Regions from separate parts of the Mesorhizobium sp. M0761 genome, predicted to be linked through region 1. Evidence: predicted binding sites of a transcription regulator. Region 1 holds the regulator's gene; each other region holds the start of a gene.
What was found. The regulator LexA, encoded in region 1, represses DNA repair genes until DNA is damaged. The targets are predictions, from matches to a motif close to TGTTCNNNNTGTGTTCNG.
Positions count from the first base shown of each region.

Region 1 (10,051 bases):
CAGGAACTCCGCCCGCTCGCCGCCGCCGGCCCAGCAGGTGATGCGCGCGCCCTGCATGGGGCGCAGCAGAACCGGGCTTTCGGCCAGTGCTTCCGCTTCATCGATGGCCAGTGTCGCGTTCATCCCCGTCCGCATGATCGGCCGCAGATCATGAACCCCGGAGATCGAGACGACATTGCGTATGCGGCCGGCCACATCGGCGGCCAGAGGCGTCGTTGTCGTCACCATCCTGGAGGCGAGATGGCCGCCGGCGGAATGCCCGGTCAGGATCACCGGCCCGCCGACCATCGTCGCCGCCTTGCCGATCGCCGCCGCGATTTCCCTGACGATGCCGGAAATGCGTATGTCGGGACAAAGCGTGTAAGTCGGCATTGCCACGGCAAAGCCATTGGCAACCGCGCCGTTGGCCAGATGCGACCATGGCTTGTTGTCGAACGCCTTCCAGTAACCGCCATGGATGAAGACGACGAGCCCTTTGGGCATGACATCGGGAAGGAACAGATCGAGCCTGTTGCGTGGACTGTCGCCATAGGAGATGTCGAGCTTGGCCCGACCGGACGCCGACATTGTGTCGCGAAAAGCCTGTGCCGGTGTGTCCCACGCGGCCGGCCAGCGATTGCTGCCGGCAATGTTGTCGCCGTTGGCGTAGGCATTGTCCCAATCGGCAACACGATGTTCGAGCATCTGCATCCCTCCCGGATGGCTTCAGTTCAGTCGACAGGAATGGCCGCCGAACAGGGCGGCGTCAATGCTGCGACCTAAAAACATTTTAGGCTTGAAACAAATTTCGACTGGTGCGATCCTGCGCCTTGTTCAGCCATGGGCGCGAGGCAGACAGGGGCAGCCGAAAATGCTTGGGCCATCAGCGCATATCGACACATTCACGCGTGACAACCTGCCGCCGCCGGAGCAATGGCCGGAGTTTTTGCTCGACGGCTTCGACTATCCCGACCACATAAATGCCGGCGTCGAATTGACCGACAGGCTGGTCGAAAAAGGCTTCGGCGACCACACCGCGCTGATCGGCAATGGCCGCCGCCGCACCTACAAGGAACTGTCCGACTGGACCAACAGGCTCGCCCATGCGTTGGTCGAGAATTACGGTGTCAAGCCGGGCAACCGGGTGCTGATCCGCTCGGCCAACAATCCGGCCATGGTCGCCTGCTGGCTGGCCGCCACCAAGGTGGGCGCGGTGGTCGTCAACACCATGCCGATGTTGCGTGCCGGCGAACTCGCCAAGATCGTCGACAAGGCGGAAATCACGGTCGCACTTTGCGATACGAGGCTGATGGACGAGATGACCGCCTGCGCCAAGGGCAATGCGTATCTCAAGCAGGTCATTGGCTTCGACGGCACGGCCAACCATGACGCGGAACTCGACCGAGCCGCCCTCGACAAGCCGGTCACCTTCACTGCCGTCAACACCGGCCGCGACGATGTCGCGCTGCTCGGCTTCACCTCCGGCACCACCGGCGTGCCGAAGGCGACGATGCATTTCCACCGCGACCTGCTGATCGTCGCCGACGCCTATGCCCGCGAAATCCTGGAGGTGACGCCCGACGACATCTTCGTCGGCTCCCCGCCCCTTGCCTTTACCTTCGGTCTTGGCGGGCTCGCCATCTTCCCGCTGCGCTTCGGCGCCGCGGCGACGCTGCTGGAACAGGCGACGCCACCCAACATGATCCACATCATCGAGACCTACAAAGCGACCATTTCCTTCACCGCTCCAACCGCCTATCGGGCCATGCTCAAGGCCATGGATCAAGGCGCTGACTTGTCCTCGCTGCGCGTCGCGGTTTCGGCGGGCGAGACGCTGCCGGCGCCTGTCTTCGAGGAATGGACTGAGAAGACCGGCAAGCCGATCCTCGATGGGATCGGCGCCACCGAGATGCTGCATATCTTCATCTCCAACCGCTTCGACGACATGAAGCCGGCCTCCACCGGCAAACCCGTCGGCGGCTATCAGGCACGCATCGTCGATGACGAGATGCGGGAGTTGCCGCGCGGCTCTACTGGCCGGCTGGCGGTGCGCGGCCCGACCGGCTGCCGCTACATGGCCGATGCCAGGCAAAAGGACTATGTCCGCGACGGCTGGAATCTCACCGGCGATACGTTCACGCAGGACGAGGATGGCTTCTTCCACTTCGCCGCGCGTTCCGACGACATGATCGTCAGCGCCGGCTACAACATCGCCGGCCCCGAGGTCGAAGCGGCGCTGCTCTCGCATCCCGACGTCGCCGAATGCGCGGTGACCGGCGCCGAGGACGGCGAACGCGGCCAGATCGTCGAGGCGCATATCGTGCTTGTGCAAGGCGTTTCGCCGGACGCATTGACCGTCAAACGCCTGCAGGACCACGTCAAGGCAACGATCGCGCCCTACAAATATCCGCGTTCGGTGAAGTTCATCGACGCCTTGCCCAAAACCCAGACCGGCAAGATCCAGCGCTTCCGGTTGCGCGCGGAGAAGATCAATTGATTAAGCCGCACGATCCGGCGTCCGATGGCGCGCAGATGTCGTTCAAGGAGCGGATGTCCTACAGCGACTATCTGCAGCTGGACAAGGTGCTCGATGCGCAGGCGCCGCTGTCTTCGGCCCATGACGAGATGCTGTTCATCATCCAGCATCAGACATCGGAATTGTGGATGAAGCTCGCTTTGCACGAGATCGGCGCCGCGATCCGCTCTATCCGCGCCGACCGCCTCGAACCGAGCTTCAAGATGCTGTCTCGCGTCGCGCGCATCTTCGAGCAGCTCAACAATGCCTGGGACGTGCTGCGCACGATGACGCCAAGCGAATACACCGAGTTTCGCGACGCGCTCGGCCAATCCTCGGGCTTCCAGTCGTGGCAGTACCGCGCTATCGAGTTCATGGCCGGCAACCGCAACCTAGCCATGCTCGGGCCGCACAAGCACCGGCCCGATCTTACGGACAGGCTGGAAGCGATCCTGGCCACGCCGTCGCTGTACGACGAGGCGCTTCTGCTTTTGGCGCGCAATGGCTTCGACATCGGCGCCGATGCCGGGCGCACGGACTGGCGCGAGACGCGCGTCGAGAACGAAGACGTGCTGGCTGCCTGGCAAACCGTCTACCGCGACCCGCAGCGCTACTGGATGCTCTACGAACTGGCCGAGAAGCTGGTCGACTTCGAGGATTACTTCCGCCGCTGGCGCTTCAACCACGTCACCACGGTCGAGCGCATCATCGGCTTGAAGCGCGGCACGGGCGGCACCTCAGGCGCCTCCTATCTGAAGAAGATGCTGGAGGTTGTGCTGTTTCCGGAGCTCTGGACGGTCCGCACCCGGCTCTAGAGCATTTCACCGTTTAACGTAAACGGCGAAATGCTCTAGCTCTTTGATTTGACGCAATTGCGGACGGAAAACCGCTTCACACTTTTCCTGAAATTGCTCTAGTTCCTCAGGTGACCGCGGTCTTCACCGCGAAGCGGGCGTCCTGCCAGGCGCCGGTGCGCAGAATATCCTCCAGGACTTCGACCGCCTGCCAGACATCGCCATATCCGACATAGAGCGGCGTGAAGCCGAAACGGATGGTCGACGGCGCCCGGAAATCGCCGATCACGCCGCGCTCGATCAGCGCGCGCATCACCTGATAGCCATGCGGATGGAGGAACGACACCTGGCTGCCGCGCTGGCTGCCGTCGCGAGGACTTTCCAGTTCAAGCCCGTAGGCGCCGCATCTGGCTTCGACGAGCTGGATAAACAGGTCGGTCAGCGCGATGCTTTTTCTGCGCACCGCCGCCATATCGACGTCGTTCCAGATATCGAGCGCGCCCTTGAGCGCCCGCATCGACAGCACCGGCTGCGTTCCGCACAGGAAGCGGCGAATGCCGCTGCCGACGGCAAAGCCCTGCTCGAAGGCAAAGGGCCGCGCATGGCCCCACCAGCCGCTGAGCGGCTGGTGGGCATCGTCATGGTGGCGCTCGGCCGCGTAGATGAAGGCTGGCGAGCCCGGGCCGCCATTGAGGTATTTGTAGGTGCAGCCGACGGCGAAATCGGCATTGGCACGGTCAAGTTCGACCGGCAAGGCGCCGGCCGTGTGGCAGAGATCCCAGATGATCAGCGCGCCGGCGTCATGTGCCTTGCGCGTCAGCGCCGCCATGTCGCGCAACTGGCCGGATTTGTAGTTGACGTGGTTGACCAGGATGACGGCAACGCTGTCGTCGATCAGCTCCTCGATTGCGGCCGCGTCGACGCCCTCCAGCCGCAGCCGCGTTCCCGGCCGGGTCGAGGCGACGCCTTCGGCCATGTAGAGGTCGGTCGGGAAACTGTCGCCCTCGGCAACGATGACCGACCGATCCGGCCGCATGCCGAGCGCTGCGTGCAGCAGCTTGTAGATGTTGATCGAGGTTGTGTCGCAGACCACCGTCTGCCCATCAGCCGCGCCGATCAGTCGCCCGAGCTGATCTCCGAGTTCCACCGGCATGTTGAACCAGCCGGCGGTGTTCCAGGCGCGAATGAGGTCGTGCGCCCATTCCTGCGTGGCGGCCTGCTGCAGTTCGCTGAAGACGACCGCTGACGCGGCGCCCAGGGAATTGCCGTCGAGATAAATCACGCCTTGCGGCAAGACAAAGCGTTCGCGCATGGAGCGCAGCGGATCGGCGGCATCCATTGCTTCGATTGTAGCGAGATCGGGTGTCGTGCTCATGATCCGGCGCCCCTCCATGGACAAACGCGCGCGGCGGAGCCTGCCGCCCAAACATGCCGGCGATCTTGAGTGGTCGCCCTTGAACTGTCAAACATTATATATAATTCACCCATTGAAAGGCTTTGATATATAATGATCCGCCGAGCGTTTATGTCTGATGGATCACGATGCTGGATGACGAGCAGACCTCGAAGACGGAAGCGGCCTATCGCCTGCTCAGGCGCGATATTCTTGCGACCCGGCTGGCGCCTGCCGCGCCGTTGAAGCTGAGCACGCTGCGCAACACCTACGGCATCGGCTGGACGCCGTTGCGCGAGGCGCTGTCGCGGCTGGAGGCGGAACGGCTTGTGACCGCCATCAGCAACCGCGGGTTTGCGGTCGCTCCCGTCTCTCGGGCGGAGCTCGAGGATTTGGCGCGTGCGCGGCTGGTGGTCGAACTGCCCCTGCTGGTGGAATCGATCGAGGAGGGCGATCGTGAGTGGGAAGACGCGGTCGTTGCCGCCCACTATCGTCTCTCACGGTGCGGGTCTGTTCTCGACGATCCATCGGATGATGCGGTCGACGCGTGGTACGAAAAACACGATGCCTTCCATGCGGCGCTGCTCAGTGCCGCGACATCCAGCTGGCTGCTGCGCTTCAATGCGACGATTTCCGACCAATTGCATCGCCATCACCGCTTTCTGGGTCTGGCCCCGACGCTGCGCGCCGCCGCCGGCCGCACGGATGGCCACCGGAAGGCCGTGGCGGCCCTGCGCGACGCCGTGGCGATCGAACACCATACCGCCCTGATGGAAGCGGCCCTCGATCGCGACGTCGAACGTGCGAAAACTCTGATGACCGCTCACATCGGCTACACGCTGCAGGTCTATGCCCAGAGTGAACCCGGCGCGGATGCTGCGCAGCCCCGTCCGAAAAGGAAGCGGCGATCGTAGCCGACGACGCAGGGCACTTTGTCTTCGTTTCACCCCGTTGCCGGCCAACGACTACGAGCGCCGCTCGCGGTGCCGAACGTCACGCTGAACAAAACGTCAACACATTCATTAAACTTTAAAAGGTTGCGGAACACAACTGGAACAGATAGTGTTTGTTCTGGGTTTGTTTTTTCTGATTCTGGTTTCAGAACCCCTGGGGGCCGCGATGCTGACGCGCAAACAACATGAGCTTCTGATGTTCATCCATGAACGCCTGAAGGAGAGCGGAATCCCGCCGTCCTTCGATGAGATGAAGGAAGCGCTTGACCTCGCCTCCAAGTCCGGCATCCACCGCCTGATCACGGCGCTTGAGGAGCGCGGTTTCATTCGCCGGCTGCCGAACCGGGCGCGCGCGCTGGAAGTGCTGCGGCTGCCCGACTCGATCGCACCAGGCCTCAATGCGGCGAGGAAGTTTTCGCCGAGCGTCATTCAGGGCAGTCTTGGTCAAACCGGCCAAGGGCAAGGCGGCCAAGGACAAGGCGCGATGGGCCAAGGCGGTATCGGTCGCCAGATCAAGCCGGGCTCGCCGTCGCGTTCGATGTCGGCCGGCAATGACGACGCCGTTTCGGCGGTGTCGATCCCGGTGATGGGACGCATTGCTGCCGGTGTGCCGATCGACGCCATCCAGCATCAGACCCATTCGATCTCGGTGCCGCCCGACATGATCATGGGCGGTGAACACTACGCGCTCGAGGTCAAGGGCGATTCGATGATCGAGGCCGGCATTTTCGATGGCGACACGGTCATCATCCGCAATGCCGACACAGCCAGCCCCGGCGAGATCGTGGTGGCGTTGGTCGACGATGAGGAAGCGACCCTGAAACGCTTCCGCCGCAAGGGCGCCTCGATCGCCCTGGAAGCCGCCAACCCGGCCTACGAGACCCGCATTTTTGGACCGGACAGGGTGAAGGTGCAGGGCAAGCTTGTCGGATTGATCCGGCGCTACTGAGCCGGCTTGGGTTTGTACTTTTCACGCTGGTTGTAAGGCGGCAGGCCGCGCGCTTCGCGGGAGAAGCGGCGTTGCTCGTGCCAGGGGCGATACGGCTTGTCGACGGCGAAGCGGATGGTTGGCGCTGCAGCTGCCGATTGCGGATCGAAGAAGACGGCGGCGCTGCCGTCGCGGGCCAGCTGTTTCTTCGTCACGACCAGCACCAGCGGGTCGCGGCACGGATTGTAGGCGGTGGCGTCATCGATGACGATCAGGCTCGCGAAGGCACAGGCCGGCCGCGCCGTCTTGCGGTCTTTCGCAAGCGCTACAATGGCTCCGGAAGGGTGCCGGGCGATACAGAGATCGCCGGTGCAATAGAAGGGCGAGCCGGGCGGCAGATCGAGCGGATCGAGATCGAACCGCGTATCTGTTGACTCGAAAATCTCAGGTGGGATAATGGTTTCGGCCCGCAGCGCCCGTTTCCAATTGTCCGTGGTGAATTCGTTGGAGCGTTCGCGGTTGAGGGCGAGTTCGCCGCCACCGATCGGCATGGCCACCAGATGCGCATCCTCGGATATGAGCACGTCGGGCGTAAGCACCTGCGGCACCGTCAACAGGCCGGCCAGCGCGAAAGGCACGGCCGCCAACCTGAGCCAGGTGGTGGCCATGGTGGCGATGACGAGGGCGACCGCCACCAACAGCACCGAGCGGATGGAGATCAGCCCGACGGCGTCGACCGGCGAGCGCTCGGAAATCCAGGCCGATATAGCGATCATCGCCATCAGACCCTTGCCCATCACATAGAGGAACGGCCCGTCGGCGCCGAACGGCATCGCCAGTGCGCTGAGCACGGCAAAAGGCATGACGATCAACGAAACAATCGGCATCACGGCCAGATTGGCGATCAGGCTGAGCGGCGACACACGCTCAAAATGCCAGATGGCGAACAGCAAGGTTGCACTGCCGGCGATGATCGAGGTCATGGCGAGGCCGCCCATGGCCAGCGCGAATTTTCGCGACAGGAAGCCGACGAAGGAGCGCTTTGCCGGCGGCGTTCTCACCTTGTCGGCGCGGTAATCGGCCCAGCCGGCATAGGCGCCGACAAGGGCGGCGGTGGCAGCAAACGACATCTGGAAGCTGGGACCGACCACCTCGTGCGGCGACACCAGGATGACGGCAATGGCGGAGATCGCCAGATTGCGCATGGTGAGTGCGGCGCGATCAAACAGCACGGCGACAAGCATGACCGCCAGCATGATGAAGCTGCGCTCGGCGGCAACCACGACGCCTGAAATGACGAGATAGGCGGCGATGGAGACGAGTGCTGCCACTGCTGCATATTTCTTGACTGGGCGGCGCGAAGAGAAATCGGGAAACAGCGCAAAGGCGCCACGCAGCAACGCCATGATGGTGCCGGCAACCAGCGCCATGTGCAGGCCGGAGATGGAGATGATGTGGTAGATGCCGGTGCGCCGCATCGCTTCGTTGACCTCGTCCGGGATGCCGGCGCGCACCCCGACAATCAACGCCGCGGCAATCTCGCCTTCGGCGCCGCCGATTTTGCCCCTGATATGGTCGGCAATGTTTTCGCGCGCGTTCTCGATTGCCGAGGAGAGCCGCGCGGTCAGCGGCGGCGGTCCCTGCGTAGCAATGGTTTTCGGATTGCCGAGAAAGAAGCCGCTGCCGCCGATACCGGTGAAATAGCTGTCGAAGGAGAAATCGTAGCTCTCCGGCCGCACCGGACCGGTCGGCGGCAACAGCCTGGCATAGCCGGTGATCAGGGAGCCGGCGGTCATATCGGCGGGAACGGTCCGCGCCGAGAGCCTGACCCGCTCCGGGGCGTAGCGCAGCTCGGGGTAAGCGGTCGAAACCACATCGAGCGTCAGCCTGATGCGGCCGCTTTCCATCTGTTCGAGACTGACGACGCGGCCGGTCAGCCGTGTCTGAATCTCGGAGCCGAGCATCTGCGTTCCGGCGCGCCAAGTCTCGACTTTGGCGGCGACGACGCCGAGCGCGCACAGCATCGCGGCCATGCAGAACAGATGCGTCCTCGGCCGCGATCGCGTGGCGAGGGCGCAACATGTCGCCAGCACCACAATGGCGATTGGCTGCGCAAAGCCGGGCTCGCCGGCCAGCGAGAAATAAATGATGACGCCGGCCGCCAGGAAAACCGGCACCAGCAGGAAGGCGACGCCCCGGTCGAGCTCCGTGTTGGCGGCCACGGCAAGGCTGCGGCGGAGCGCGGGCCATGACGGACGGCGAAGCCGTCTGCGCAGACGGGCGATAGATCCGGGCGCTGTGACTTGCGCCGGCAACGCGTGACCGGGCAGCGCAGGCGCGACGCCGGGATGCGGCTCAGGCAGCGCGAGGGGCAGCGGCTCGGCATAGGGACTATCGGCAAACAGCGAGCGTTCGCTGACGCTTGCCTCGGCGCCTTCGCCTTCCTTCGTGCCCCGGCCACGTCCAGCCATCGGGTCTGCCCCTTGCGCCCCAGACCCCTATGCTACATGAACGCGCAAAGCGCGAAAGTCCGCGTGATCACGTCCACCGCGCCGGAATCGACCATCACCTGGCAAGGACGCTCAATCCTCAATCATATCCTGGCCCTCCGCTCTCAGGCGAGCAAGCCCATCGTGCATTGCCTTCAATTGTTCCGGTGTATGACCCTGCCATTCACCGAGTTCACCCAGGATGAGCAACGGATCACGGGAGCGGTAGGATTTCGTCGGATTACCGGGAAATTTTTTGTCGGTCAGGTTAGGGTCATCCATAAAAAACCCCGTCGGCTTTACGATGTAAATCCTTTGACGACCGTCACCCGTTGCAAGCTCTGCTCCCCAGATGGCGGCTTCCAGTGTCTGGGTGAAATAGATCCATGACAGTGGTTTACCTCTGAAATTGGAAGGGTGGCCGACGCTCAGCAGATCCCCGGGTTTCAAATCCGCCCGGGTACCATGGTAGAACGGATCACCCTCCGTATGGTCGGCGTTTTCGGTCATCGGTAGTCCTTCTTTCAATCATGCCTCCTTCGTGGCGAGACCGGCCTGCACACAGTTGCGGTGTTCACGATAATGATTGCAGAAAGGTCAATATGCGTGACCAAGCCAACGCTGTCACGGCGGCGTTGTGTCGGGCAGTGCCGCATCCGTGAAGAAATGTCCGCTCGTCAGAGGGGGCTACCACCGTCGCAGCGATGTTCCAGGCACTGTGACGGGCGCTGCAGCCGAATGAAACCCAGACATTGACGCTGCTGCCAAACGAGGTTGCGCGGAGGGTGCGAACAGATTTTGTGCTACAAGGCTCCAGCGCCAGTTGACGCAACCGATAATTGCCGACGTGCCCCGGCCACGTCCAGCCATCGGGTCTGCCCCTTGCGCCCCAGACCCCCTATGCTACATGAACGCGCAAAGCGCGAAAGTCCGCGCGATCACGCTCCGCTTTCCAAGGTTCCGAGAGTTCCATGTCCGACACGGTCGTCACCCGTTTTGC
Region 1 is NZ_JAMYPF010000018.1:14,541-24,591, reverse strand. Features, by position in the region: gene NKI32_RS24455 (hormone-sensitive lipase) at 1-684, opposite strand, end outside; gene NKI32_RS24450 (AMP-binding protein) at 851-2,476, shown strand; gene kynA (tryptophan 2,3-dioxygenase) at 2,473-3,309, shown strand; gene kynU (kynureninase) at 3,416-4,663, opposite strand; gene NKI32_RS24435 (GntR family transcriptional regulator) at 4,831-5,595, shown strand; gene lexA (transcriptional repressor LexA) at 5,801-6,583, shown strand; gene NKI32_RS24425 (ComEC/Rec2 family competence protein) at 6,577-9,033, opposite strand; gene arr (NAD(+)--rifampin ADP-ribosyltransferase) at 9,145-9,561, opposite strand; gene gltX (glutamate--tRNA ligase) at 10,023-10,051, shown strand, end outside.

Region 2 (10,051 bases), on a different contig from region 1:
TGATTGCAGCCAGACACGGCAGCGGCGAGGTTGCGGCCAAGATCCAGGCGCACGTGATCGTGGCTACGGTCTAATGCATGGCGCCCAGAAGTGTGCCGCGGTTCTGGGACAACGACATGCATCAAAACAAAGACTTTTAAAGCGCGTCGTATGAATCCGTTCAGCGCGACGCGCTTTAATCGTCGCCTTCGACGACACGCAGCCTGAGCTGCCCCGTCTTGGAATCCGCCACCCGCACCCCGGCTTCGTCCTTGGCGGGTCCGCCACCGCGCACTTCGGCTTCGCTTTCGCCAAACTCCAGCGCTTCGATCTTTTGGCCGCGCTTGGTCACCTTCGACGTCGACACCAGTATCTCGTCGATATCCTTGGCCGACTGGCCAAAATGCGTCTGCAACCGGCGCACGCGTTCGTCGACGCGCGCGACGTCTTCCATCAGCCGGATCACCTCGCCCTGGATCAGATGCGCCTGTTCGCGCATGCGGGCGTCCTTGAGGATGGCCTGGATGACCTGGATCGACAGCATCAAAAGCGACGGCGAGACGATGATGACACGCGCCCGGTGCGCCTTCTGGACCACGGCGTCAAAATTCTCGTGGATTTCGGCGAACACCGATTCCGACGGCACGAACATGAAGGCGGTGTCCTGCGTCTCGCCCTGGATCAGGTATTTTTCCGAGATATCGCGGACGTGAATTTCGATGTCGCGGCGGAAAGCCTGGGCCGCGATCTTCTGTTGTTCGGCGCCATCGGCGGCGCGGATGGCGTTCCAGGCTTCCAGCGGAAACTTGGCGTCGATGGCAAGCTGCGGCGCACCGTTCGGCATCCTGACCAGGCAGTCGGGACGGCTGCCGTTTGACAGCGTTGCCTGGAACTCGTAGGCGCCCATCGGAAGGCCGTCGGCGACGATCGCCTCCATGCGCGACTGGCCGAAGGCGCCGCGCGTCTGCTTGTTGGACAGGATCGCCTGCAATTGCACGACCTGGCCGGCCAGCGACTGAATGTTGCCTTGCGCGGTGTCGATGACCGCCAGCCGTTCCTGCAGTTTGGCGAGGCTCTCATGCGTCGATTTGGTCTGTTCGGTCATGGTTTGACCGAGCCTGCCGGTCATGGCGTCGAGGCGCTGGCCGATCGACTGGTTGAGTTCGGCCTGCCTTGCGCCGAACACGTCGGCGATGGCGCCCATGCGGCCCTGCATCTCGGCCTGGCTTTGCAAAATGCCGGCCATCCGCGCCTCGGCGTCGCGGGCGTGGTCGGCAGCTTCCGCCGCGGCGATGGTGCGCGCCTTGGCCGATCGCCACAGCGCCACGACAAGCGCCAGGAACAGGCCGAGAAACACCAGCGCGCCGATGGCCAGTGCATGGCCGAGCGTGATCGTCGTAGCGCCAAGCCGGGCAACGGGTTCGGAAAGGATGGTGCTCAGGTCGTTCATCCCGCCAGCATAGCCGATTCGCAGACCTGGCACAGATCAAAACGTGAACGAGACCGATTCGCACCGGTTGACGCTTCTCCTGCGACGTTTTAGGTGAGGCGCCATGTCGATCAAGCCGCTCATCATCCTTCCCGATCCTATCCTGCGCCAGGTTTCCAAACCGGTCGAACGCGTCGACGCGCCTTTGCGCAAACTGGCCGACGACATGCTGGCGACGATGTATGATGCGCCGGGCATCGGCTTGGCCGCAATCCAGATCGGCGAGCCGCTGCGCATGCTGGTCATCGACCTCGCCAAGGAAGACGAGCCGCCGGCGCCGCATGTCTTCATCAATCCCGAAATCCTCGAAAGCGCCGACGCTCGCTCGGTCTACGAGGAAGGCTGCCTGTCGATCCCGGACTATTACGCCGAGGTCGAGCGTCCCGCCTCGGTGCGCGTGAAATATCTCGACCGCGACGGCAAGCTGCAGGAGATCGAGGCCGAGGGCCTGATGGCGACCTGCCTGCAGCACGAGATCGACCATCTCAACGGTGTGCTGTTCATCGACCACATCTCGAAGCTGAAGCGCGACATGGTGGTCAAGAAGTTCAAGAAGCTCGCCAAGGACAAGGCGCCGGGCAAGCTGGTGGGATAGGGAAGATGCCGCTTCGCGTCATCTTCATGGGCACGCCGGAGTTTTCGGTGCCGGTGCTGCGCGCGATTGCCGAGGCCGGGCACGAGATAGCAGCCGTCTACACCCAGCCGCCGCGCGCCGCGGGCCGCCGCGGGCTGGAGCTGACACCGTCGCCGGTGCAGCGCGAGGCTGAGCGGCTGGGCATCGAAGTGCGCACGCCGCTGTCGCTGAAGGGCGAGGCCGAGCAAGCTGCTTTCCAGGCGTTGCGTGCCGATGTCGCGGTCGTCGTCGCGTATGGTTTGCTGTTGCCGAAGGCTATTCTGGAGGCTCCGCGCCTCGGCTGCCTCAACGGCCACGCCTCGCTTTTGCCGCGTTGGCGTGGTGCAGCTCCCATCCAGCGCGCCATTATGGCCGGCGACGTCGAGACCGGCATGATGGTGATGCGCATGGAAGAGGGCCTGGACACCGGTCCGGTGGCACTGGTTGAAAAATGCGCCATAGAGCCCGATATGACGGCCGGCGATCTGCACGACCGCTTGATGAATATTGCTGCCACGCTGATGGTGGAAGCGCTGTCCCGATTGGAGACAAATACCCTGGCATCGACTTTGCAGGCGGCTGACGGGGTGACCTACGCCAGGAAAATCGATAAGTCGGAGACACGTGTGGACTGGACGCGCCCGGCTGCGGAGGTCCACAATCACATTCGCGGGCTGTCGCCATTCCCCGGCGCCTGGTGCGAGGCCGACATCGGCGGCCGCACGGAACGGCTGAAACTGCTTCGCTCGACGCTTTCTGAAGGTACGCTTTTTGAAAGCATGGGCGAGTCGGGAGGAATTCTCGATGACCGGCTGACGGTCGCCTGCGGGTCGGGCGCGGTCAGGCTGGTCGAAGTTCAACGGGCGGGCGGAAAGCCTGCTGCCGCGAAGGAGTTTCTGCGCGGGGCCAAGATCGAAAAAGGAATGAAGTTCTCATGAGCATGATGTCGATACGCGGCGCGACGCCGCGGGACCGCGAGGCCATACGTCTGGTCGAGGAACACGCATTCGGCCAGCAGGCGGAGGCCGGGCTGGTCGACGCTCTGGTCACCGGCGGCGACGCCGTTGTCGAACTGGTGGCGGAAGAAGACGGCCAGGTGGTCGGCCACATCCTGTTTTCCAGGCTGTTCGTCCAGAACGGCGGCAAGCAGTTCGCAGCCGTGGCGCTGGCGCCGTTGGCGGTGGAACCTTCGTTCCACGGCTCGGGCATTGGCGGTGCGCTGATCCGCGAGGCGCATATCCGCCTCAGGGATGGCGGCGAGACGCTCGCCGTTGTGTTGGGCGATCCGGCCTATTACGGCCGCTTCGGCTACAATCATGCGCGGGCCGAAAAGTTCGAGAGCGAATATCAGGGCGAAGCGCTGCAGGCGCTGGCCTGGGGTGACGCACCCGAAAAAGGCAAACTGGTCTACGCCCAGGCCTTTACCGCACTCGCCGCCTGAACGAAGGGTGTATGCCGCGTTTTCGTCTCGATATCGAATATGACGGCAGCCTCTTCGCCGGCTGGCAACACCAGGCGGATCAGCCTTCGGTGCAGCAGGCGATAGAGCAGGCGATCGAGAAATTCTGCGGTGAGGCGGTGCGGATACGCGCCGCCGGCCGCACCGACGCCGGGGTGCATGCGACCGCCCAGGTGGCGCATGTCGACCTCGCCAAGGCATGGCCAAACGACAAGGTGCGCGACGCCGTCAACGCGCACCTGCAGGCGGCAGGCGCGCGCATCGCCATCCTGCAGGCGACGGTTGTCCCCAATGAGTTCGACGCCCGTTTCTCGGCCACCGGACGGCACTATCTCTACCGCATCCTCAACCGGCGCGCGCCTGCAGCGATGGAAAAGGGCAAGGTCTGGTGGGTGCCGAAGCGGCTCGATGCGGACGCCATGCACGAAGCGGCGAAAGTCCTGCTCGGCCGACATGACTTTACCACCTTCCGCTCGACGCAATGCCAGGCCAACAGTCCGGTGCGGACGCTGGAGCGGCTCGATGTAAGCCGCCAGGGCGACCTGATCGAAGTCAGGGCCTCGGCGCGCTCTTTCCTGCACAACCAGGTGCGCTCCATGGTCGGTTCGCTGAAACGCGTCGGCGACGGCGGCTGGACCGCCGCCGACCTCAAGGCAGCGCTCGCGGCGCAAGACCGCGCCGCCTGCGGCCAGGTGGCGCCGCCCGACGGGCTTTTTCTCGTCGGTGTAGACTATCCGGAAAAGTTCTAGGCCGGAGCGGCGGTCGGCACCGTGATGCCGAGCAGCGCCACTAGGCCGAACAAGACGGCCAGAGACACCACCAACATGCCTGCGAACACGGCGCTGCCGACAGCCGCGCCCTTGCCGATCGCGGCGTTGGTCATCCGACAGGTGAGTACCAGCGACAGCACCACCAGAACCAGCCACACCAATTCGGCAACCGGGTTGCCGGACGGCAGGAAAAGCCTGATCAACGCTGAAGGCAGCAGCATCCAGGCGGTGATCGCCGACGCCCAGTTGCTCGCGACGACATAGTGGACGAAGCGGTCGCCGATGCCGGCGCGCGATGCGACCAGGGCAAGCACAACCAGGGGCAGCAGCCACGAGCCGAGGTCGACGGTCGCCAGGCGAACCAACATGCCCAGCCGACCGGCGAACGCATTGGGATCGCCGATCTCGTTGGCCGTGCCGACCCAGCCGACGATCATCGCCGGCGCGGCGACGACGATGGCGAAGAAGGAATTCCAGAAGCCGTCCGCCGAAAGGTCGAGCAGCCGCAAGCCGTCGGCCTTTCCGAGCATCAGCCGCCAGGCGCCGTTAAGCGATGAAGAGGTCTCGTCAACCGAAAGCATGATCAGCCCTGCTCGAACCAGTCATCGATGAAGCGCTGGTAGATTTGGGTCAGCGTCTCGAGGTCGGCCAGTGCGACGCGCTCGTCGACCATGTGCATGGTCTTGCCGACCAGGCCGAACTCGACCACCGGGCAATAGTCCTTGATGAAACGCGCATCCGAGGTTCCGCCCGAGGTGGACAGCGCCGGCTCCTTGCCGACCGTCGCCTTGATCGAGCCGCGCAGCGTCTCGATCAGCTTGTCGTCGCGCGTCAGGAAGACATGGCTCGGCCGGTCGCGCCAGATCAGCTCGTAGTCGACCGGCGTCTTGCCGGTCCGGTATTTCTTGCGCTTCGCCGCCTGGTCGAGGCGGTTATGGATCTCGGCCTGCACCGTCTCGGCAGTCCATGTGTCGTTGAAGCGGATGTTGAAGGTGGCTGTCGCCTTGGCCGGAATAACATTGGTCGCCGGGTTGCCGACATCGATCGAGGTCACTTCCAGATTGGTCGGCTGAAAATCCTTCGTGCCCTTGTCGAAGACGGGCGACAGCAAGGCGTCGACCAGGCTGATCAGGCCGCGCACCGGATTGTCGGCGAGCAATGGATAGGCGACATGGCCCTGGCGGCCGTTGACCGTGACACTGCCCGACATCGAGCCACGCCGGCCGATCTTGATCATGTCGCCGAGCGTGTCCGGATTGGTCGGCTCGCCAACGATCGCGGCGTCCCATCTCTCGCCCTTGGCCGCCGCCCAGTCGAGCAGTTTTGTCGTCCCGTTGATCGCCGGCCCCTCCTCGTCGCCGGTAATCAGCAGCGAGACCGAGCCTTTCGGACCACCCTTTTTCTCGACATGGCGCGCCACGGCGGCGATGAAACAGGCGATGCCGCCCTTCATGTCGACGGCGCCGCGGCCATACATCTCGCCCTTGGCGATCTCGGCGGCGAAGGGCGGATGCGTCCACGACGCCTCGTCGCCCGCCGGCACCACGTCGGTATGGCCGGCAAACATCAGATGCGGCCCGTTGCCGGAGCGACGCGCGTAGAGGTTCTCGATGTCGGGGGTGCCGTCTTCGGAAAACACAGGGCGTTCGACGGAAAAGCCGAGCGGCTTCAGCATGCCTTCCAGGGCAGCCAGCGCGCCGCCCTCGGCGGGCGTTACGGAGGCGCAGCGTATGAGGGTCGCGAGGTTGGCGGCGGGATCGGTCGGCAGTTTCATGGGCAAAGCGATAGTCGAAAGCGAAAGGCCTGTCACGGCCAGAGATGATGACCGATCCTGCCGCCGACATTATGGTTTTCCTGTCGTATAGTGCAGGCCAACACGAGATAATCGCATGGCCAACGCCGAAAAGACCATCGTCATTGCCGGCGCCGGCAGCATCGGCTGCTATGTCGGCGGTTGCCTGGCGCTGGCCGGACGCAAGGTGGTGTTTTTGGCGCGGCCAGACATAGCGACGGCCTTGCTGGGCGGTGGCCTGCGCATCACCGATCTCGATGGTCGCGACCGATCCATCCGGCCGGAGTCCGTCACCACCGATCCCGCCGCTGCCCTCGCCAGCGCCGACGTGGTGCTGGTGACGGTCAAGAACGGCGCTACCGAGGAGATGGCGTCGCTTGTTGCCGGACATGCGCGCGGCGATGTCGTGGTGGTCAGCCTGCAGAACGGCGTCGGCAATGCCGACCGGTTACGCGCCGTGCTCGGTGGCCGGACTGTACTCGCCGGCATGGTGCCGTTCAATGTCGTCCAGTCGGCCATAGGCAATTTGCCGCTTCACGTGCATCGCGCCAGCGACGGCAAGGTCATGATCGAAGATGGCGTGACCGGCCTTGCCGGCCTTCTCGATGTCGAAGGGCTTGGCGTGGAAACCCATCCCGACATGAAAGCCGTTCAGTGGGGCAAGCTGCTGATCAACCTCAACAACGCGCTTGTCGCCTTGTCCGGCCTGCCGCTGGCGAGCGAACTTGCCGACCGCCGCTGGCGGCGGATCCTGGCCGGTCAGATCGACGAGGCCTTGGCGGCGATGAAGGCGTTACATATCGCGCCGGCGCGGATCGGCGGCTTGCGTCCCGGCCTGCTGCCGAAGCTGCTCCGGCTGCCGGACTGGCTGTTCCGGCTGGTCGCCCGCCGCATGCTCGCCATCGACCCGCAGGCGCGCTCGTCGATGTGGGACGACCTCCAGCGCGGTCGGCCGACCGAGATCGGTGACCTGCAGGGGGCCGTCCTGAGCCTCGCCGAAAAGGCCGGCACGCCGGCGCCTCTGCTGAAGCGGGTCACCGCGCTGGTGCGGCAGGCCGAGCGGGAAACGCGCGGCTCACCCGGGCTGACGCCGGAAGCCGTCACTGGATAGTCTACTTGCCGCGAGCCTCGGGCCTTGGCCCGCATAGCCCGAAAACAGGCGCGTGGGCCCGCCGCGTCACAGCTTTGGTGCGCGCCTCGGAGCCGGCGCTTTGCTCGCCGGGCCTGGCGCCGGCACGGGCTGCGCCGCCGGGTGGTTCTCGATCAGCGTGATCTTCTGCCAGATCTTGCGCGACAGGTTGGACGCCAGGTTCTCGACGTCGTTGACGCCGTCGATGACCACATCGTCATTGACGGACTGCGCAAACAGCGCCGCGATCTTGCCGGTGATCGACAGCATTTCCGAGCAATAGTCGAGGTAGCGCGCCAGGTCGGCGGCATTGGTGATGCGAGCCGGCGAATGCGCGGTCGGCCTGAAATTGGCGGACAATGCTGCCGGATCCTTGGTCAGCTGGTGCATGTCGATGACATGGATCAGCGATCTCAACCCATGCAGCTGGCGAAACACCCGCTTGCGCTTGATGCGCTCCTCGGTGCGGATCAGCGCCAGCAGGCCGAGCACGGCAAGGATCATCATGTTGATCGTGGCTTCGATGCCTTGCACCGACTGCACCGCATCGTCGGCCTGCGAGATATGGATGAGCGGCAGGATGGTGCCGACGAATAGGAAGGTCAGCGCGCCGGCGGCAACAGCGGCGACGATGGCGCCGCGCAGCCACCAGATCGGCGCTTCCAGCGCCTGCGCCGCCTTGGCCAGGTCGCGCGACAGCGACACCAGTTCGGCGGCGACGCCGCGCAGGCCGGCATCGGGAAAACGCTCGGCGACGCGCTCTTCCAGCCGCTCGGCGGTGTCGATGATCAGTTTCGGATCAAGCGTGCGGTAGCGCATGGCGAGATATCCGGTCGGCGCTCATGGTTCAGCCGGCGCGTTGCTGCGTTTGCCGTAGCGGTTCGGACCGGGGTCACCGCGGAAACACGCTAGAACGATGAGAAGAATGGGGCCGATGACAAGAGAGATCAACGCGTAATAAGTCGGCTTGCCGAAATCATGAAACCGCTTTGCGGTTACCGCAAAGCTCGACCATGTCGAGATCAGCAAAACGACCCAGAACACAAGTGCCCAGTTCTGGCTGGTTGCGGTGCCGGGTTCCAGTCTCGACAACTGGTAGAGCGGGAAAAACTGTGCAAGCACCAGCAGCAGCCCGGCGAGCACGTAGGCACTTGGGCTGACGCGCCCTGAGAGGCTGAAGAAAAGCCAGGGAAGTGGTGGTGTGTTGGGCAATCTGGAGCGCTCTGGTTGCTCGGACAGGATCAATCACGCAGCAGTTCGTTGATCGAGGTTTTCGACCGGGTCTTGGCATCGACGCGCTTGACGATGACGGCGCAGTAGAGGCCAGGGCCCGGCTCGTTGTTCGGAAAGGCCTTGCCCGGCATCGAGCCGGCGACGACGACCGAATTAGGCGGCACCTCGCCATAAAACACTTCGCCGGTGGCGCGGTCGACGATCTTGGTCGACTGGCCGATGAACACACCCATTCCGAGCACCGAGCCTTCGCGCACGATGCAGCCCTCGACCACTTCGGAGCGCGCGCCGATGAAGCAATTGTCCTCGATGATGGTCGGGCCGGCCTGCATCGGCTCCAGCACCCCGCCGATGCCGACGCCGCCCGAGAGGTGCACATTCTTGCCGATCTGGGCGCAGGAGCCGACCGAGGCCCAGGTGTCGACCATGGTGCCGCTATCGACATAGGCGCCGACATTGACGAAGGACGGCATCAGCACCGCGCCCGGCGCGACATAGGCCGAGCGGCGCACGATCGAAGACGGCACGGCGCGGAAGCCTGCCTTCTCGAAATCGACCGCGCTCCAGCCGTCGAACTTCGACGCCACCTTGTCCCACCAGACTGCCTGGCCGGGGCCGCCCTTGATGATCTCCATCGGATAGAGCCGGAAGGAGAGCAGCACCGCCTTCTTCAGCCATTGGTTGACATGCCATTTGCCATCGGCCTGGCGCTCGGCGACGCGCACGGTGCCACGGTCGAGCAGGTCAAGTGAGGACTGGATGGCGTCGCGCGTTTCGCCGCGGGTCGCGGTCGAAATCGTGTCGCGCTCCTCGAAAGCCTTCTCGATGGTCTTTTCGAGGCTGGCCAGATCAGGCTTCGACATGAATTCGCTCCGTTACCACGCTGTTAAGGCCGACGGCCTTAACCTTGTTTTGAAAGTCGCGCGGACCCTATGTTAAGGCGTATTGGGGGTCAATCGCGCGTGCGCCATGGAACGGCGCAAGTGAACTGTTGGGACGGGTAGAAAGCATATGACTCCTATGGAAAAGGCGGGATGGACGCCGCTGCCGCATTCGGACGAGGATCTGGAGCGCTCGAAAAGCGTTCCCGACACGCCGCAGACTCGCGCCGAAACCTACCGGCTGGCCTGGAACGATCCCGACTTCATGACGCGCCGGGAGTTGCGCGCTGTGCGCTTGCAGCTTGAGCTCTTGAAACCCGAAATGATCCTTGCCGAGCGCGGCATCCGCTCGACGGTCATCCTGTTCGGCGGCGCGCGTATTCCCGAGCCCGGCGGCGAGGCCTGGGCCGCCAAGAACGAGACGCAGAAGAAAAACCTCGAGGAAAACAGCAAATACTACGAGGAGGCGCGCAAATTCGCCCGCCTCTGCTCACAGCAATCGGCCACGTCCTACTACCGCGAATTCGTCGTCGTCACCGGTGGCGGCCCAGGCGTGATGGAGGCGGGAAATCGCGGCGCCGACGATGTCGGCGCGCCGTCGATCGGCCTCAACATCGTCCTGCCGCACGAGCAGGCGCCGAACGCCTATGTGACCCCGGAGCTGTGCTTCAACTTCCACTATTTCGCCATCCGCAAGATGCATTTC
Region 2 is NZ_JAMYPF010000002.1:133,043-143,093, forward strand. Features, by position in the region: gene NKI32_RS03490 (class I SAM-dependent methyltransferase) at 1-74, shown strand, start outside; gene NKI32_RS03495 (DNA recombination protein RmuC) at 176-1,429, opposite strand; gene def (peptide deformylase) at 1,533-2,063, shown strand; gene fmt (methionyl-tRNA formyltransferase) at 2,069-3,019, shown strand; gene NKI32_RS03510 (GNAT family N-acetyltransferase) at 3,016-3,522, shown strand; gene truA (tRNA pseudouridine(38-40) synthase TruA) at 3,534-4,289, shown strand; gene NKI32_RS03520 (transporter) at 4,286-4,891, opposite strand; gene dapE (succinyl-diaminopimelate desuccinylase) at 4,894-6,084, opposite strand; gene NKI32_RS03530 (2-dehydropantoate 2-reductase) at 6,200-7,213, shown strand; gene NKI32_RS03535 (hypothetical protein) at 7,280-8,050, opposite strand; gene NKI32_RS03540 (DUF805 domain-containing protein) at 8,072-8,476, opposite strand; gene dapD (2,3,4,5-tetrahydropyridine-2,6-dicarboxylate N-succinyltransferase) at 8,473-9,327, opposite strand; gene NKI32_RS03550 (LOG family protein) at 9,476-10,051, shown strand, end outside.
Region 2: NKI32_RS03495 (DNA recombination protein RmuC) is a predicted target of LexA. The motif match lies at 1,462-1,479, and genes of this name have one in related genera.

Region 3 (10,051 bases), on a different contig from region 1:
GCGAGGAAGAGCTCGCCCATCTCCATCACGCCGAAGAGCAGCTGAAATCGCCCGGCCCGGCGCTGAACTTTTTACGGTCGCTGATTTCGATCGCCACGGACGTGCTGATCTGGCTGTCCACCTGGGGCGATTCCAGCAGAATGACGCGCGCCCTGAAAGCGGCGAAAAAGAACTAGCTAGACGGACCGTCTAAGAGCTGATTGCAGGCTTGCCACTATCAGCCACAGAATGGCAAGCACGGCGGCGAAGGCCGGAAAGCCGCACACGAACCAGATACGACATAGGGTGGCTTTCAGGCTGCCTCCAGCGCCGCCCTCACCGCGGCGATCGCATCATTGGCCTTCGAGGCGTCCGGGCCGCCGGCTTGCGCCATGTCGGGCCGTCCGCCACCGCCCTGCCCGCCCAATGCGGCCGAGGCAACGCGCACAAGATCGACAGCGCTGAAGCGGCCGACGAGATCGTCCGTCACTGCGACCACGACGCTTGCCTTGTTGTCTTCGCCCGCACCGACGAAGACGACGACGCCTGAGCCGAGCGAAGTCTTGCCGGCATCGGCCAGCGGCTTCAAATCCTTCGGCGACACGCCGGAAACCGCTTTGCCGAGGAAGCCGATACCGGCGACGGTTTCGGTGGTGGCCGGAGCATCGGCCGCGGCACCACCGCCCAGCGCGAGTTTCTTGCGGGCTTCGCTCAGTTCCTTCTCGAGCTTCTTGCGTTCCTCGAGCAGCGCCTCGACACGCGCCGGCACGTCGGCCGGCGAAATCTTCAACACAGCCGCCGTCGCCTTCAGGCGCCTGTCCTGCTCGTCGAGATATTTTCGTGCGGCTTCGCCGGTCAGCGCCTCGATGCGGCGCACGCCGGCGGCGACCGCGCTGTCGGAGACAACGCGAACCAGACCAATATCGCCGGTCGCCCGGACATGGGTGCCACCGCAGAGCTCGACCGAATAGGGCCGGTTGGCCTTGGCGCCATGCACGCCGGTGCCCATCGAAACGACACGCACCTCGTCACCATATTTCTCGCCGAACAGCGCCATGGCGCCTTCGGCGATGGCGTCGTCGACCGACATCAGGCGCGTCGTCACCGGGCTGTTCTGGACGACGATTTCGTTGGCCATGCGCTCGACCTCTTCGAGGTCTTCGGCCGAGATCGGCTTGTTGTGCGAGATGTCGAAGCGCAGGCGCTCGGGCGCGACCAGCGAACCTTTCTGCGCGACATGGGTGCCCAGCACCTCGCGCAGCGCCTCGTGGATCAGATGCGTTGCCGAATGATTGGCGCGCAGCCGGGTGCGGCGCGCATGGTCAACCTTCAGCTCGACGGCTGCACCTGGCTTGACCGTGCCGTTCGTCACCTTGCCCAGGTGCACGAACAGGCCGTCGGCCTTTTTCTGCGTGTCGGAAACCTCGATCGAGAAACCTTCGCCGGAGATGATACCGGTGTCGCCCATCTGGCCGCCGGACTCGCCATAGAACGGCGTCTGGTTGACGACCACCGCCACCGCGTCGCCCTTGATCGCGCTGTCGACGGTCTTGCCGTCCTTGACCAGCGCCTGGATGAGGCCTTCCGCCTGTTCGGTCTCGTAGCCGAGGAATTCGGTGGCGCCGGCCTTCTCGCGTACAGAAAACCAGATGGTCTCGGTGGCCGCGTCGCCGGAGCCAGCCCAATGCTTGCGCGCTTCGGCCTTCTGCTGCTCCATCGCATGGGTGAATCCGGCAAGGTCGACCGAGATGTTGCGCTGGCGCAGTGCGTCCTGCGTCAGATCGAGCGGGAAGCCGTACGTGTCATAGAGCTTGAACGCGGTCTCGCCATCCAGCATATCGCCGGCGTGCAGCGTATCCGTCGCCTCCGAGAGCAGGCCGAGGCCGCGCACCAGCGTCTTGCGGAACCTGGTCTCCTCGAGCTTCAGCGTCTCGGTGATCAGCTGTTCGCCGCGCAGCAGTTCGGGATAGGCCTGGCCCATCTCGCGCACCAGCGCCGGCACCAGTTTCCACATCAACGGCTCCTTGGCGCCGAGCAACTGCGCATGGCGCATGGCGCGGCGCATGATGCGGCGCAGCACATAGCCGCGGCCTTCGTTCGACGGCAGCACGCCGTCGGCAACCAGGAAGGAGGACGAGCGCAGATGGTCGGCAATGACGCGGAAGGAGGCGACCGTCTCCTTGTCCGGGCCCTGCCCGAGCGCCGATGACGCCGCATCGATCAGGTGGCGGAACAGGTCGGTCTCGAAGACGCTCTCCACCCCTTGCAGGATGGACGCCATGCGCTCCAGGCCCATGCCGGTGTCGATCGACGGCCGCGGCAGGTCGATGCGCTCATCCTTGGTGACCTGCTCATATTGCATGAACACCAGGTTCCAGAATTCAAGGAAGCGGTCGCCATCCTCCTCCGGGCTGCCGGGAGGGCCGCCCCAGATGTGCTCGCCACGGTCGATGAAGATTTCCGAGCACGGCCCGCACGGTCCGGTGTCGCCCATAGCCCAGAAATTGTCGGAGGTCGGGATGCGGATGATGCGGTCGTCGGAGAAACCGGCGATCTTCTTCCAGAAGCCGGCCGCCTCGTCATCGGTGTGATAGACGGTGACCAGCAGCTTGTCCTTGTTCAGGCCGAACTCCTTGGTAATCAGGTTCCAGGCCAATTCGATGGCGCGCTCCTTGAAATAGTCGCCGAAGGAGAAATTGCCGAGCATTTCGAAAAAAGTCAGGTGGCGCGCGGTGTAGCCGACATTGTCGAGGTCGTTGTGCTTGCCGCCGGCGCGGACGCTTTTCTGCGCGGTGGTGGCGCGCGAATAGGACCGCTTCTCCAGGCCGGTAAAGACGTTCTTGAACTGCACCATGCCGGCATTGGTGAACATCAGCGTCGGGTCGTTGCGCGGCACCAGCGGGCTCGAGGCCACGACCTCGTGGCCCTCCTTGCGGAAATAGTCGAGGAATGTCGACCGGATCTCGTTCACGCCACTCATGACTGCTGCCTTTTCGCGAAAACCGCCGGCACGGCCGGCGGACACTGGTCTCTGCTTTTTAGAAGATTGACTTGGCCTTTTAGCGGGCACGCCCCACCCTGTCCAGAAACACGGAATTGGGCCATCCCGGCAACTGCCAAGCCGGCTTCACGCTGCCCAAAAACGAAAACCGCCGGCGCGAAGGCCGGCGGTTTGAAACGCAATACTAAAGAACTCGGTTACTTAATCATCGGATAATAGACTGGATTTTTATGGCCGAACTCTGGCCGTGCCCTACATGGCGCCGGATTCTTCCTCGAAGCCGTCGTCGCTTTCGCCGCGCTCGGGGCCGCCATTTTCAAGAAATTTCTCGGCGATCAGCCCGGCATTCTGCCGCAGCGCAAGTTCGATCTCACGCGCCGTGTCGGGATTGTCGCGCAGGAACAGTTTGGCGTTTTCGCGACCTTGGCCGAGACGCTGCGAATTGTAGGAGAACCAGGCGCCGGACTTCTCGACCACGCCGGCCTTGACGCCGAGATCGACCAGTTCGCCGGTCTTGGAGACGCCCTCGCCATACATGATGTCGAATTCGACCACCTTGAAGGGCGGCGCCAGCTTGTTCTTGACGACCTTGACGCGGGTCTGGTTGCCGACGACCTCGTCGCGGTCCTTGACCGAGCCGATGCGGCGGATGTCGAGGCGCACCGAAGCGTAGAATTTCAGCGCGTTGCCGCCGGTCGTGGTTTCGGGCGAACCGAACATGACGCCGATCTTCATGCGGATCTGGTTGATGAAGATGACCATGGTGTTGGAGCGCGAGATCGAGGCGGTCAGCTTGCGCAGCGCCTGGCTCATCAGACGCGCCTGAAGACCGGGCAGAGAATCGCCCATCTCGCCTTCGATTTCGGCGCGCGGCGTCAGCGCCGCCACCGAATCGACGACCAGCACGTCGATGGCGCCTGAACGCACCAGCGTGTCGCATATTTCTAGCGCCTGCTCGCCGGTGTCCGGCTGCGAGATCAAGAGGTTTTCCAGATCGACGCCGAGCTTGCGGGCATAGACCGGATCGAGTGCGTGCTCGGCATCGACGAAGGCGCAGATACCGCCTTTCTTCTGGGCTTCGGCAACTGTGTGCAGCGCCAGTGTCGTCTTGCCCGAGCTTTCCGGCCCGTAGATCTCGACGATGCGGCCGCGCGGCAGGCCGCCGACGCCAAGCGCGATGTCGAGGCCCAGCGATCCGGTCGGCACGGTTTCGATCTCGACGACCTGCTCGTTGGCGCCAAGCCGCATGATCGAGCCCTTGCCGAAGGCGCGCTCGATTTGCGACAGCGCCGCGTCCAGAGCCTTTGATTTGTCCACCGCTTTGTCCTCTACAAGCCGCAAAGAATTCTGAGCCATGATACATCACCCCTTGGTCGTCAATGAAGGCCGGACAATCCGTAATCCCTGCCCATTTTGTACTACTTTTGTTCTCGTTTGGCAAGAGGGGTCAAATATCTGAAAAGCAATCTTTATCCGGATTTGTTCTTTTTTTGTCTCACGCCTTCGTTTCCGGATGTATCCACCATTGGGCCAGACGCTCCGGCTGTTTCGATCGGCCGAATCGCCGGCTTGCCTGCGAAGCTCCGCCGCACAGCGTAGCGCTTGTGCGGCTCGAATAACAAAGGTCATATCGCCGGCATGGTGAAATCAGCAAAGATACTGGCGGTGGGCGGCGCCCATATCGATCGCCGCGGCCAGGTGTCGGGCACGTACGTGCCCGCGGCGTCCAACCCCGGCACGATGCGCGAGGATGTCGGCGGCGGCGTATTCAACGCGCTGCGCAGCCTGGTGCGGCGCGGCGTCTCGGCCTCGCTTTTGTCGGTGCGCGGCGGCGATGCCTCGGCCGAGACGGTTGCGCGCGCCATCGCCGACTCCGGCATTGCCGACCTGTCGGCGGTTTTCCTCGACCGCACGACGCCGAGCTACACGGCGCTGATCGATCGCGACGGTGAGCTGATCACCGGCTTTGCCGATATGGCGCTCTACGATTTGGCGTTCCCCAAGCAGATCCGCCGCTCCAAGGTGCGCGAGGTGGTCGCCGAGGCCGATGCGGTGCTCTGCGACGCCAATCTGTCATCAACGGCGCTGGAGCGGCTGGTGGGGCTCGCCGCCGGCAAGCCGGTGTTCGCCATTGCCATTTCGCCGGCCAAGGTGGTGCGGATGATACCGGTGCTGAAGGAGCTCGCGCAGGTCTTCATGAACCGGCGCGAGGCCATGGTGCTGGCCGGCGTCGATGCCAATGCCACCGAGCGCGAGACCATCGACGGACTGCGCTGCAGCGGCCTCACCAGTGGCGTGGTGACGGCGGGCGATGGCCCGGTGCTGGGATTCGACGAAGCCGGCGCCTTCTCTATCCTGCCGCCGGCGCCGAGAAAAGTCGCCGACGTCACCGGCGCCGGCGACGCGCTGGCCGGCGCCACCATCGCTGCTCTGCTGCGCGGCCTGCCCCTGCGCCGGGCATTGCGCGAGGGCGTTGCCGCCGCCACGCTGGCCATTGAAAGCGCCGACGCGGTTCCGGCCTTTACGGCCGCGACCTTCACCGAGGCACTGGCTCTTGTGCCCGACGCACAGGAAATGGCATGAGGGCGGCCAATTGCCATTGCCGGAGCGCGACGTCCAAGCGGACGCGCGGATCTCCGGATCGGAGACCATCATGACACCGCAAAGCGCCCGCCCCTTCATCGACATCCACGCGCCCGTGGCCGAGGCGCTCGCCGCTGGCCGCCCCGTCGTGGCGCTGGAAAGCACCATCATCACCCATGGCATGCCTTACCCCGACAATGGCGCCATGGCCGCCAATGTCGAAAAGATCATCCTCGACAATGGCGCGGTGCCGGCGACGATCGCCGTGGTTGCCGGCCGCATCAAGATCGGGCTGTCCGACGGCGAGCGCGAGTCGCTGGCGATGACCGGCGACGCCATGAAGCTGTCGCGCGCCGATCTCGGCTTTGCGGTGGCGCAAGGCCGCACCGGCGGCACCACGGTCGCCGCCACCATGATCGCCGCTGACATGGTCGGGATAAAGGTGTTCGCCACCGGCGGCATTGGCGGCGTCCACAAGGGCGCGGAAAAGAGCTTCGACATCTCGGCCGATCTCGACGAGTTGGCGCGCACGCCGGTCATCGTCGTCTCGGCCGGCGCCAAGGCGATCCTCGACATCGAAAAGACGCTGGAAGTGCTGGAGACGCGCGGCGTGCCGGTGATTGGCCATGGCTGCGAGACGGTGCCGGCCTTCTGGTCGCGGCATTCGCCGTTCCGCGCGCCGCTGACCCTGCACAGACCGGAAGAGATCGCGCATTTCTACAAGACCAGGGCGGCACTTGGCCTGGTCGGCGGCATGCTGATCGCCAACCCGGTGCCGCAGGACGATGAAATCCCGGCCGACGAGATGGCCGGCTATATCGAGGCCGCGCAGAAGGCGGCGGAAGTGCAGAATGTGACCGGAAAGGCGGTGACGCCGTTCCTGTTGGGCAAAATCCTCGAACTGACCGGCGGCCGGAGCTTGAAGACCAACATCGCGCTGGTCGAGAACAATGCGCGGTTGGCGGCGAGGATTGCGAAGGCGCTGTAGGATCGCCTACGTCGGCGGGACAGCACCCCCCTGGCCTGCCGGCCATCTCCCCCGCAAGGAGGGAGATTAACAGCTTAGCCGCAGGCTCCCATTTTCAACGTTGGTGATTGGCGAAGGCCAATGTGACAACTGATCTCCCCCTTGCGGGGGAGATGTCCGGCAGGACAGAGGGGGGTGGGAAGAAACGCGGCGGTCCCGGTTCACTTCCCCGCCCGGCGTCCCGCCTCATACGCCCGGCGCGCCCACACCCTCATCTCGTCAGGATCATCAAGCGCGTTGTCGGGAATGCTCCAGTACGGCATCGCAACCAGCTTGCCGTGGCGGGTGCCGGTATAGGTCCATTGCTTGCAGCCGGCGGCTTCGAAGTCGGACGCGCTTTGCTCGTCAGCCTTGAGCAGCAATTCGCCGCGCAGCACGATGGCGACGATGACGCCGTCGAAATAGATACCCTTGCCGCCGAACAGTTTTCGGATACTGACCGGGCCGAGGCCTTCGAACAGCTCTTCGATGCGTTCATTGTCCATGCCGCAATCATGTCACCGGGCTTGCCACGGCTGCAATCAAAAACCATGCTGGCAAGTTGAGAGTCATCCGTCGGAGTTTTGTCATGCCGCTGCTGCTCAAGGGATCCTGCCGCTGCGATGCCGTCCATTTCGAGGTGGAGAGCAACACGCCGGTGCCGTTCATGCTGTGCTACTGCTCGATCTGCCGCAAGCAGCAGGGCGGCGGCGGCTTCGCCATCAATCTCGGCGCCGATTACAAGACGCTGAAAATCAAGGGCAAGCGCAATCTCGGCGTCTACCAGGCCGAGATCGCGGACGACGAGCATCCAAAGTGTGAGATTTCGACGGGCGAGCGCAATTTCTGCAAGAAGTGCGGTTCGGCGCTCTGGCTCTACGATCCGACATGGCCGGACCTGGTCCACCCCTTCGCCTCGGCAATCGACAGCGAGTTGCCGAAGCCGCCGGAGAAGGTGCATCTGATGTTGAAATACAAGGCGAGTTGGGTCGAGCCGGTGATCGGCAAGAAGGACAATGCGTTCGACGTCTATCCCGAGGAATCCATCGCCGACTGGCATAAACGGACGAAGATGTGGGTGAAGTGAGGCTCGGAGCGCGACTTCCGATAGTCAGCGCTGCCCCTCATCCGGCCCTTCGGGCCGTTCGTCATTCGAAAAGCCAAGCAATTGGCTTTTCGCCCGCTGCGCGGACCATTTCCTCACCTCCCCGTGAACGGGGAGAAGGAAGATCAGGCCGAAGCGCGCGCCTCAGCCAGCGCCTTCAGGTCGGCGGGCTTCAGTTCGACGGATTCGCCGCAGCCGCAGGCCGAACTCTGGTTCGGGTTGTGGAAGGTGAAGCCGGTGCGCAGCGTGGTCTGCTCGAAATCCATCTCGGTGCCGAACAGGAAAAGGGCAGCCTCGGGCGCGACATAGACATGCGCGCCGTCGCGTTCGATATGGTCGTCCTTGGTATTGGGCTCGGTCACCAGGTCGACCGTGTATTCCATGCCGGCGCAGCCGCCCTTCTTGATGCCGAGGCGAATGCCATGCGCATTGTCGCGCGTGGCGACGATCTCGCGCACCCGGTCGGCGGCCTTTTCGGTCATCGTGATGACGGCGAAGCGTCCCATTCTTTTTCCTCTTCCATTCCATGCAGGTTCAAGGCCTGCCGAATGATTCCTCACCTAAAATGGTGAAGTTTTACCACTGGTGCAAGTGCACCAACCTCAGTCAACCTAGTACCAGCCCACCGCCACCTGCGCCTCTTCCGACATGCGGTCGGGCGACCAGGGCGGGTCGAAGGTCATGTTGACCTCGACGCCGGAGACGCCTTCGACGGCGCCGACGGCGTTTTCCACCCAGCCGGGCATTTCGCCGGCCACCGGACAGCCGGGCGCGGTCAGCGTCATGTCGATCTTGACCGCGCGGTTGTCCTCGATGTCGATCTTGTAGATGAGGCCGAGCTCATAGATGTCGGCCGGGATTTCCGGGTCATAGACGGTCTTCAGCGCCGAGACGATGTCGTCGGTCAGCCGCGCCAGCTCGTCGGCGGGAATGGCCGAGGCGGAAACCAGCGGATTGATGGCTGCTTCCGGCGCGGTGGTGTGGCTCGCATCATCCATGGTCGTCATCCAAAGAACCTGTCACCCGAAGAACTTGCGCGCTTTTTCCAGCGCATCGGCCAAAGCGTCGACTTCGGCCCTGGTATTATACATGCCGAACGATGCCCTGCATGTGGAGGTTACGCCAAAGCGTTTCAACAGCGGCTGGGCGCAATGGGTGCCCGCGCGGACGGCAACACCCTGCCTGTCTATCACCATCGACACGTCATGGGCATGAATGCCCTGCAATTCGAAAGAAATGATGGCGCCCTTGTCCGGCGCGTCGCCGAAGATGCGCAGCGAGTTGATGGCGCGCAGCCGTTCATGCGCATAGGTCTTGAGATCGGCCTCATGGGCGGCAATGCGCTCGCGGCCAACCTTTTCCATGTATTCCAATGCTGCACCCAGGCCAATCGCCTGCACGATCGGCGGCGTGCCGGCCTCGAAGCGGTGCGGCGGCTCGTTGTAGGTGACGATGTCTTCAGTCACCTCCTCGATCATTTCGCCGCCGCCCATGAAGGGGCGCATGCCCTGCAGAATGTCCTTCTTGCCGTAGAGCACGCCGATGCCGGAGGGCCCGTAGACCTTGTGGCCGGTGAAGACGAAGAAATCGCAATCGAGGTCCTGGACGTCGATCGGCATGTGCACGGCGCTCTGGCTGCCGTCGACAAGTACGGGAATTCCACGCGAATGCGCGATGCGCACGATCTCCTTGATCGGGGTTACCGTGCCCAGCGCGTTCGACATATGCGTGATGGCGACGAGCTTGGTCTTGTCGGTCAGGCGCTTTTCGAATTCCTCGATGTGGAAGATGCCGAGATCGTCGACCGGCACCCAGACCAGCTTGGCGCCCTGCCGTTCCCGGATGAAATGCCACGGCACGATGTTGGAGTGGTGCTCCATGATCGACAGCACGATCTCGTCGCCCGCGCCGATATTGGGCATGCCATAGCCGTAAGCCACGGTGTTGATCGCCGCGGTCGTGTTCGAGGTGAAGACGATGTTGTCGGTGCTTGGCGCATTGAGGAAACGGCGCACCGTCTCGCGTGCCTTCTCATAAGCGTCGGTTGCGGCATTCGACAGGAAATGCAGGCCGCGATGCACGTTGGCGTATTCCTGGGAATAGGCGTGCTGGATCGTATCCAGCACCACCTGCGGCTTCTGCGCCGAGGCGCCATTGTCGAGATAGACCAGCGGTTTGCCGTAGACTTCGCGCGACAGGATCGGGAAGTCGCGGCGGATCGCCTCGACGTCGTATGGGGTTGTTTCGATCTTCTGGTCCATTACAAGCTCTCTTGAGGCACCGCCTCACTTCGTCACGCACCCCTCATCCGACCGAGCTTCGCTCGGCCACCGCCCGGGGCGAGTCACTTGCCTCGCCCGTCCTTCGGACCCCACAA
Region 3 is NZ_JAMYPF010000004.1:212,849-222,899, reverse strand. Features, by position in the region: gene NKI32_RS08725 (demethoxyubiquinone hydroxylase family protein) at 1-176, shown strand, start outside; gene alaS (alanine--tRNA ligase) at 293-2,959, opposite strand; gene recA (recombinase RecA) at 3,233-4,336, opposite strand; gene NKI32_RS08710 (carbohydrate kinase family protein) at 4,619-5,563, shown strand; gene NKI32_RS08705 (pseudouridine-5'-phosphate glycosidase) at 5,634-6,551, shown strand; gene NKI32_RS08700 (TfoX/Sxy family protein) at 6,752-7,075, opposite strand; gene NKI32_RS08695 (GFA family protein) at 7,159-7,656, shown strand; gene sufA (Fe-S cluster assembly scaffold SufA) at 7,800-8,180, opposite strand; gene NKI32_RS08685 (SUF system Fe-S cluster assembly protein) at 8,286-8,672, opposite strand; gene NKI32_RS08680 (cysteine desulfurase) at 8,694-9,935, opposite strand.
Region 3: recA (recombinase RecA) is a predicted target of LexA. The motif match lies at 4,395-4,412, and genes of this name have one in related genera.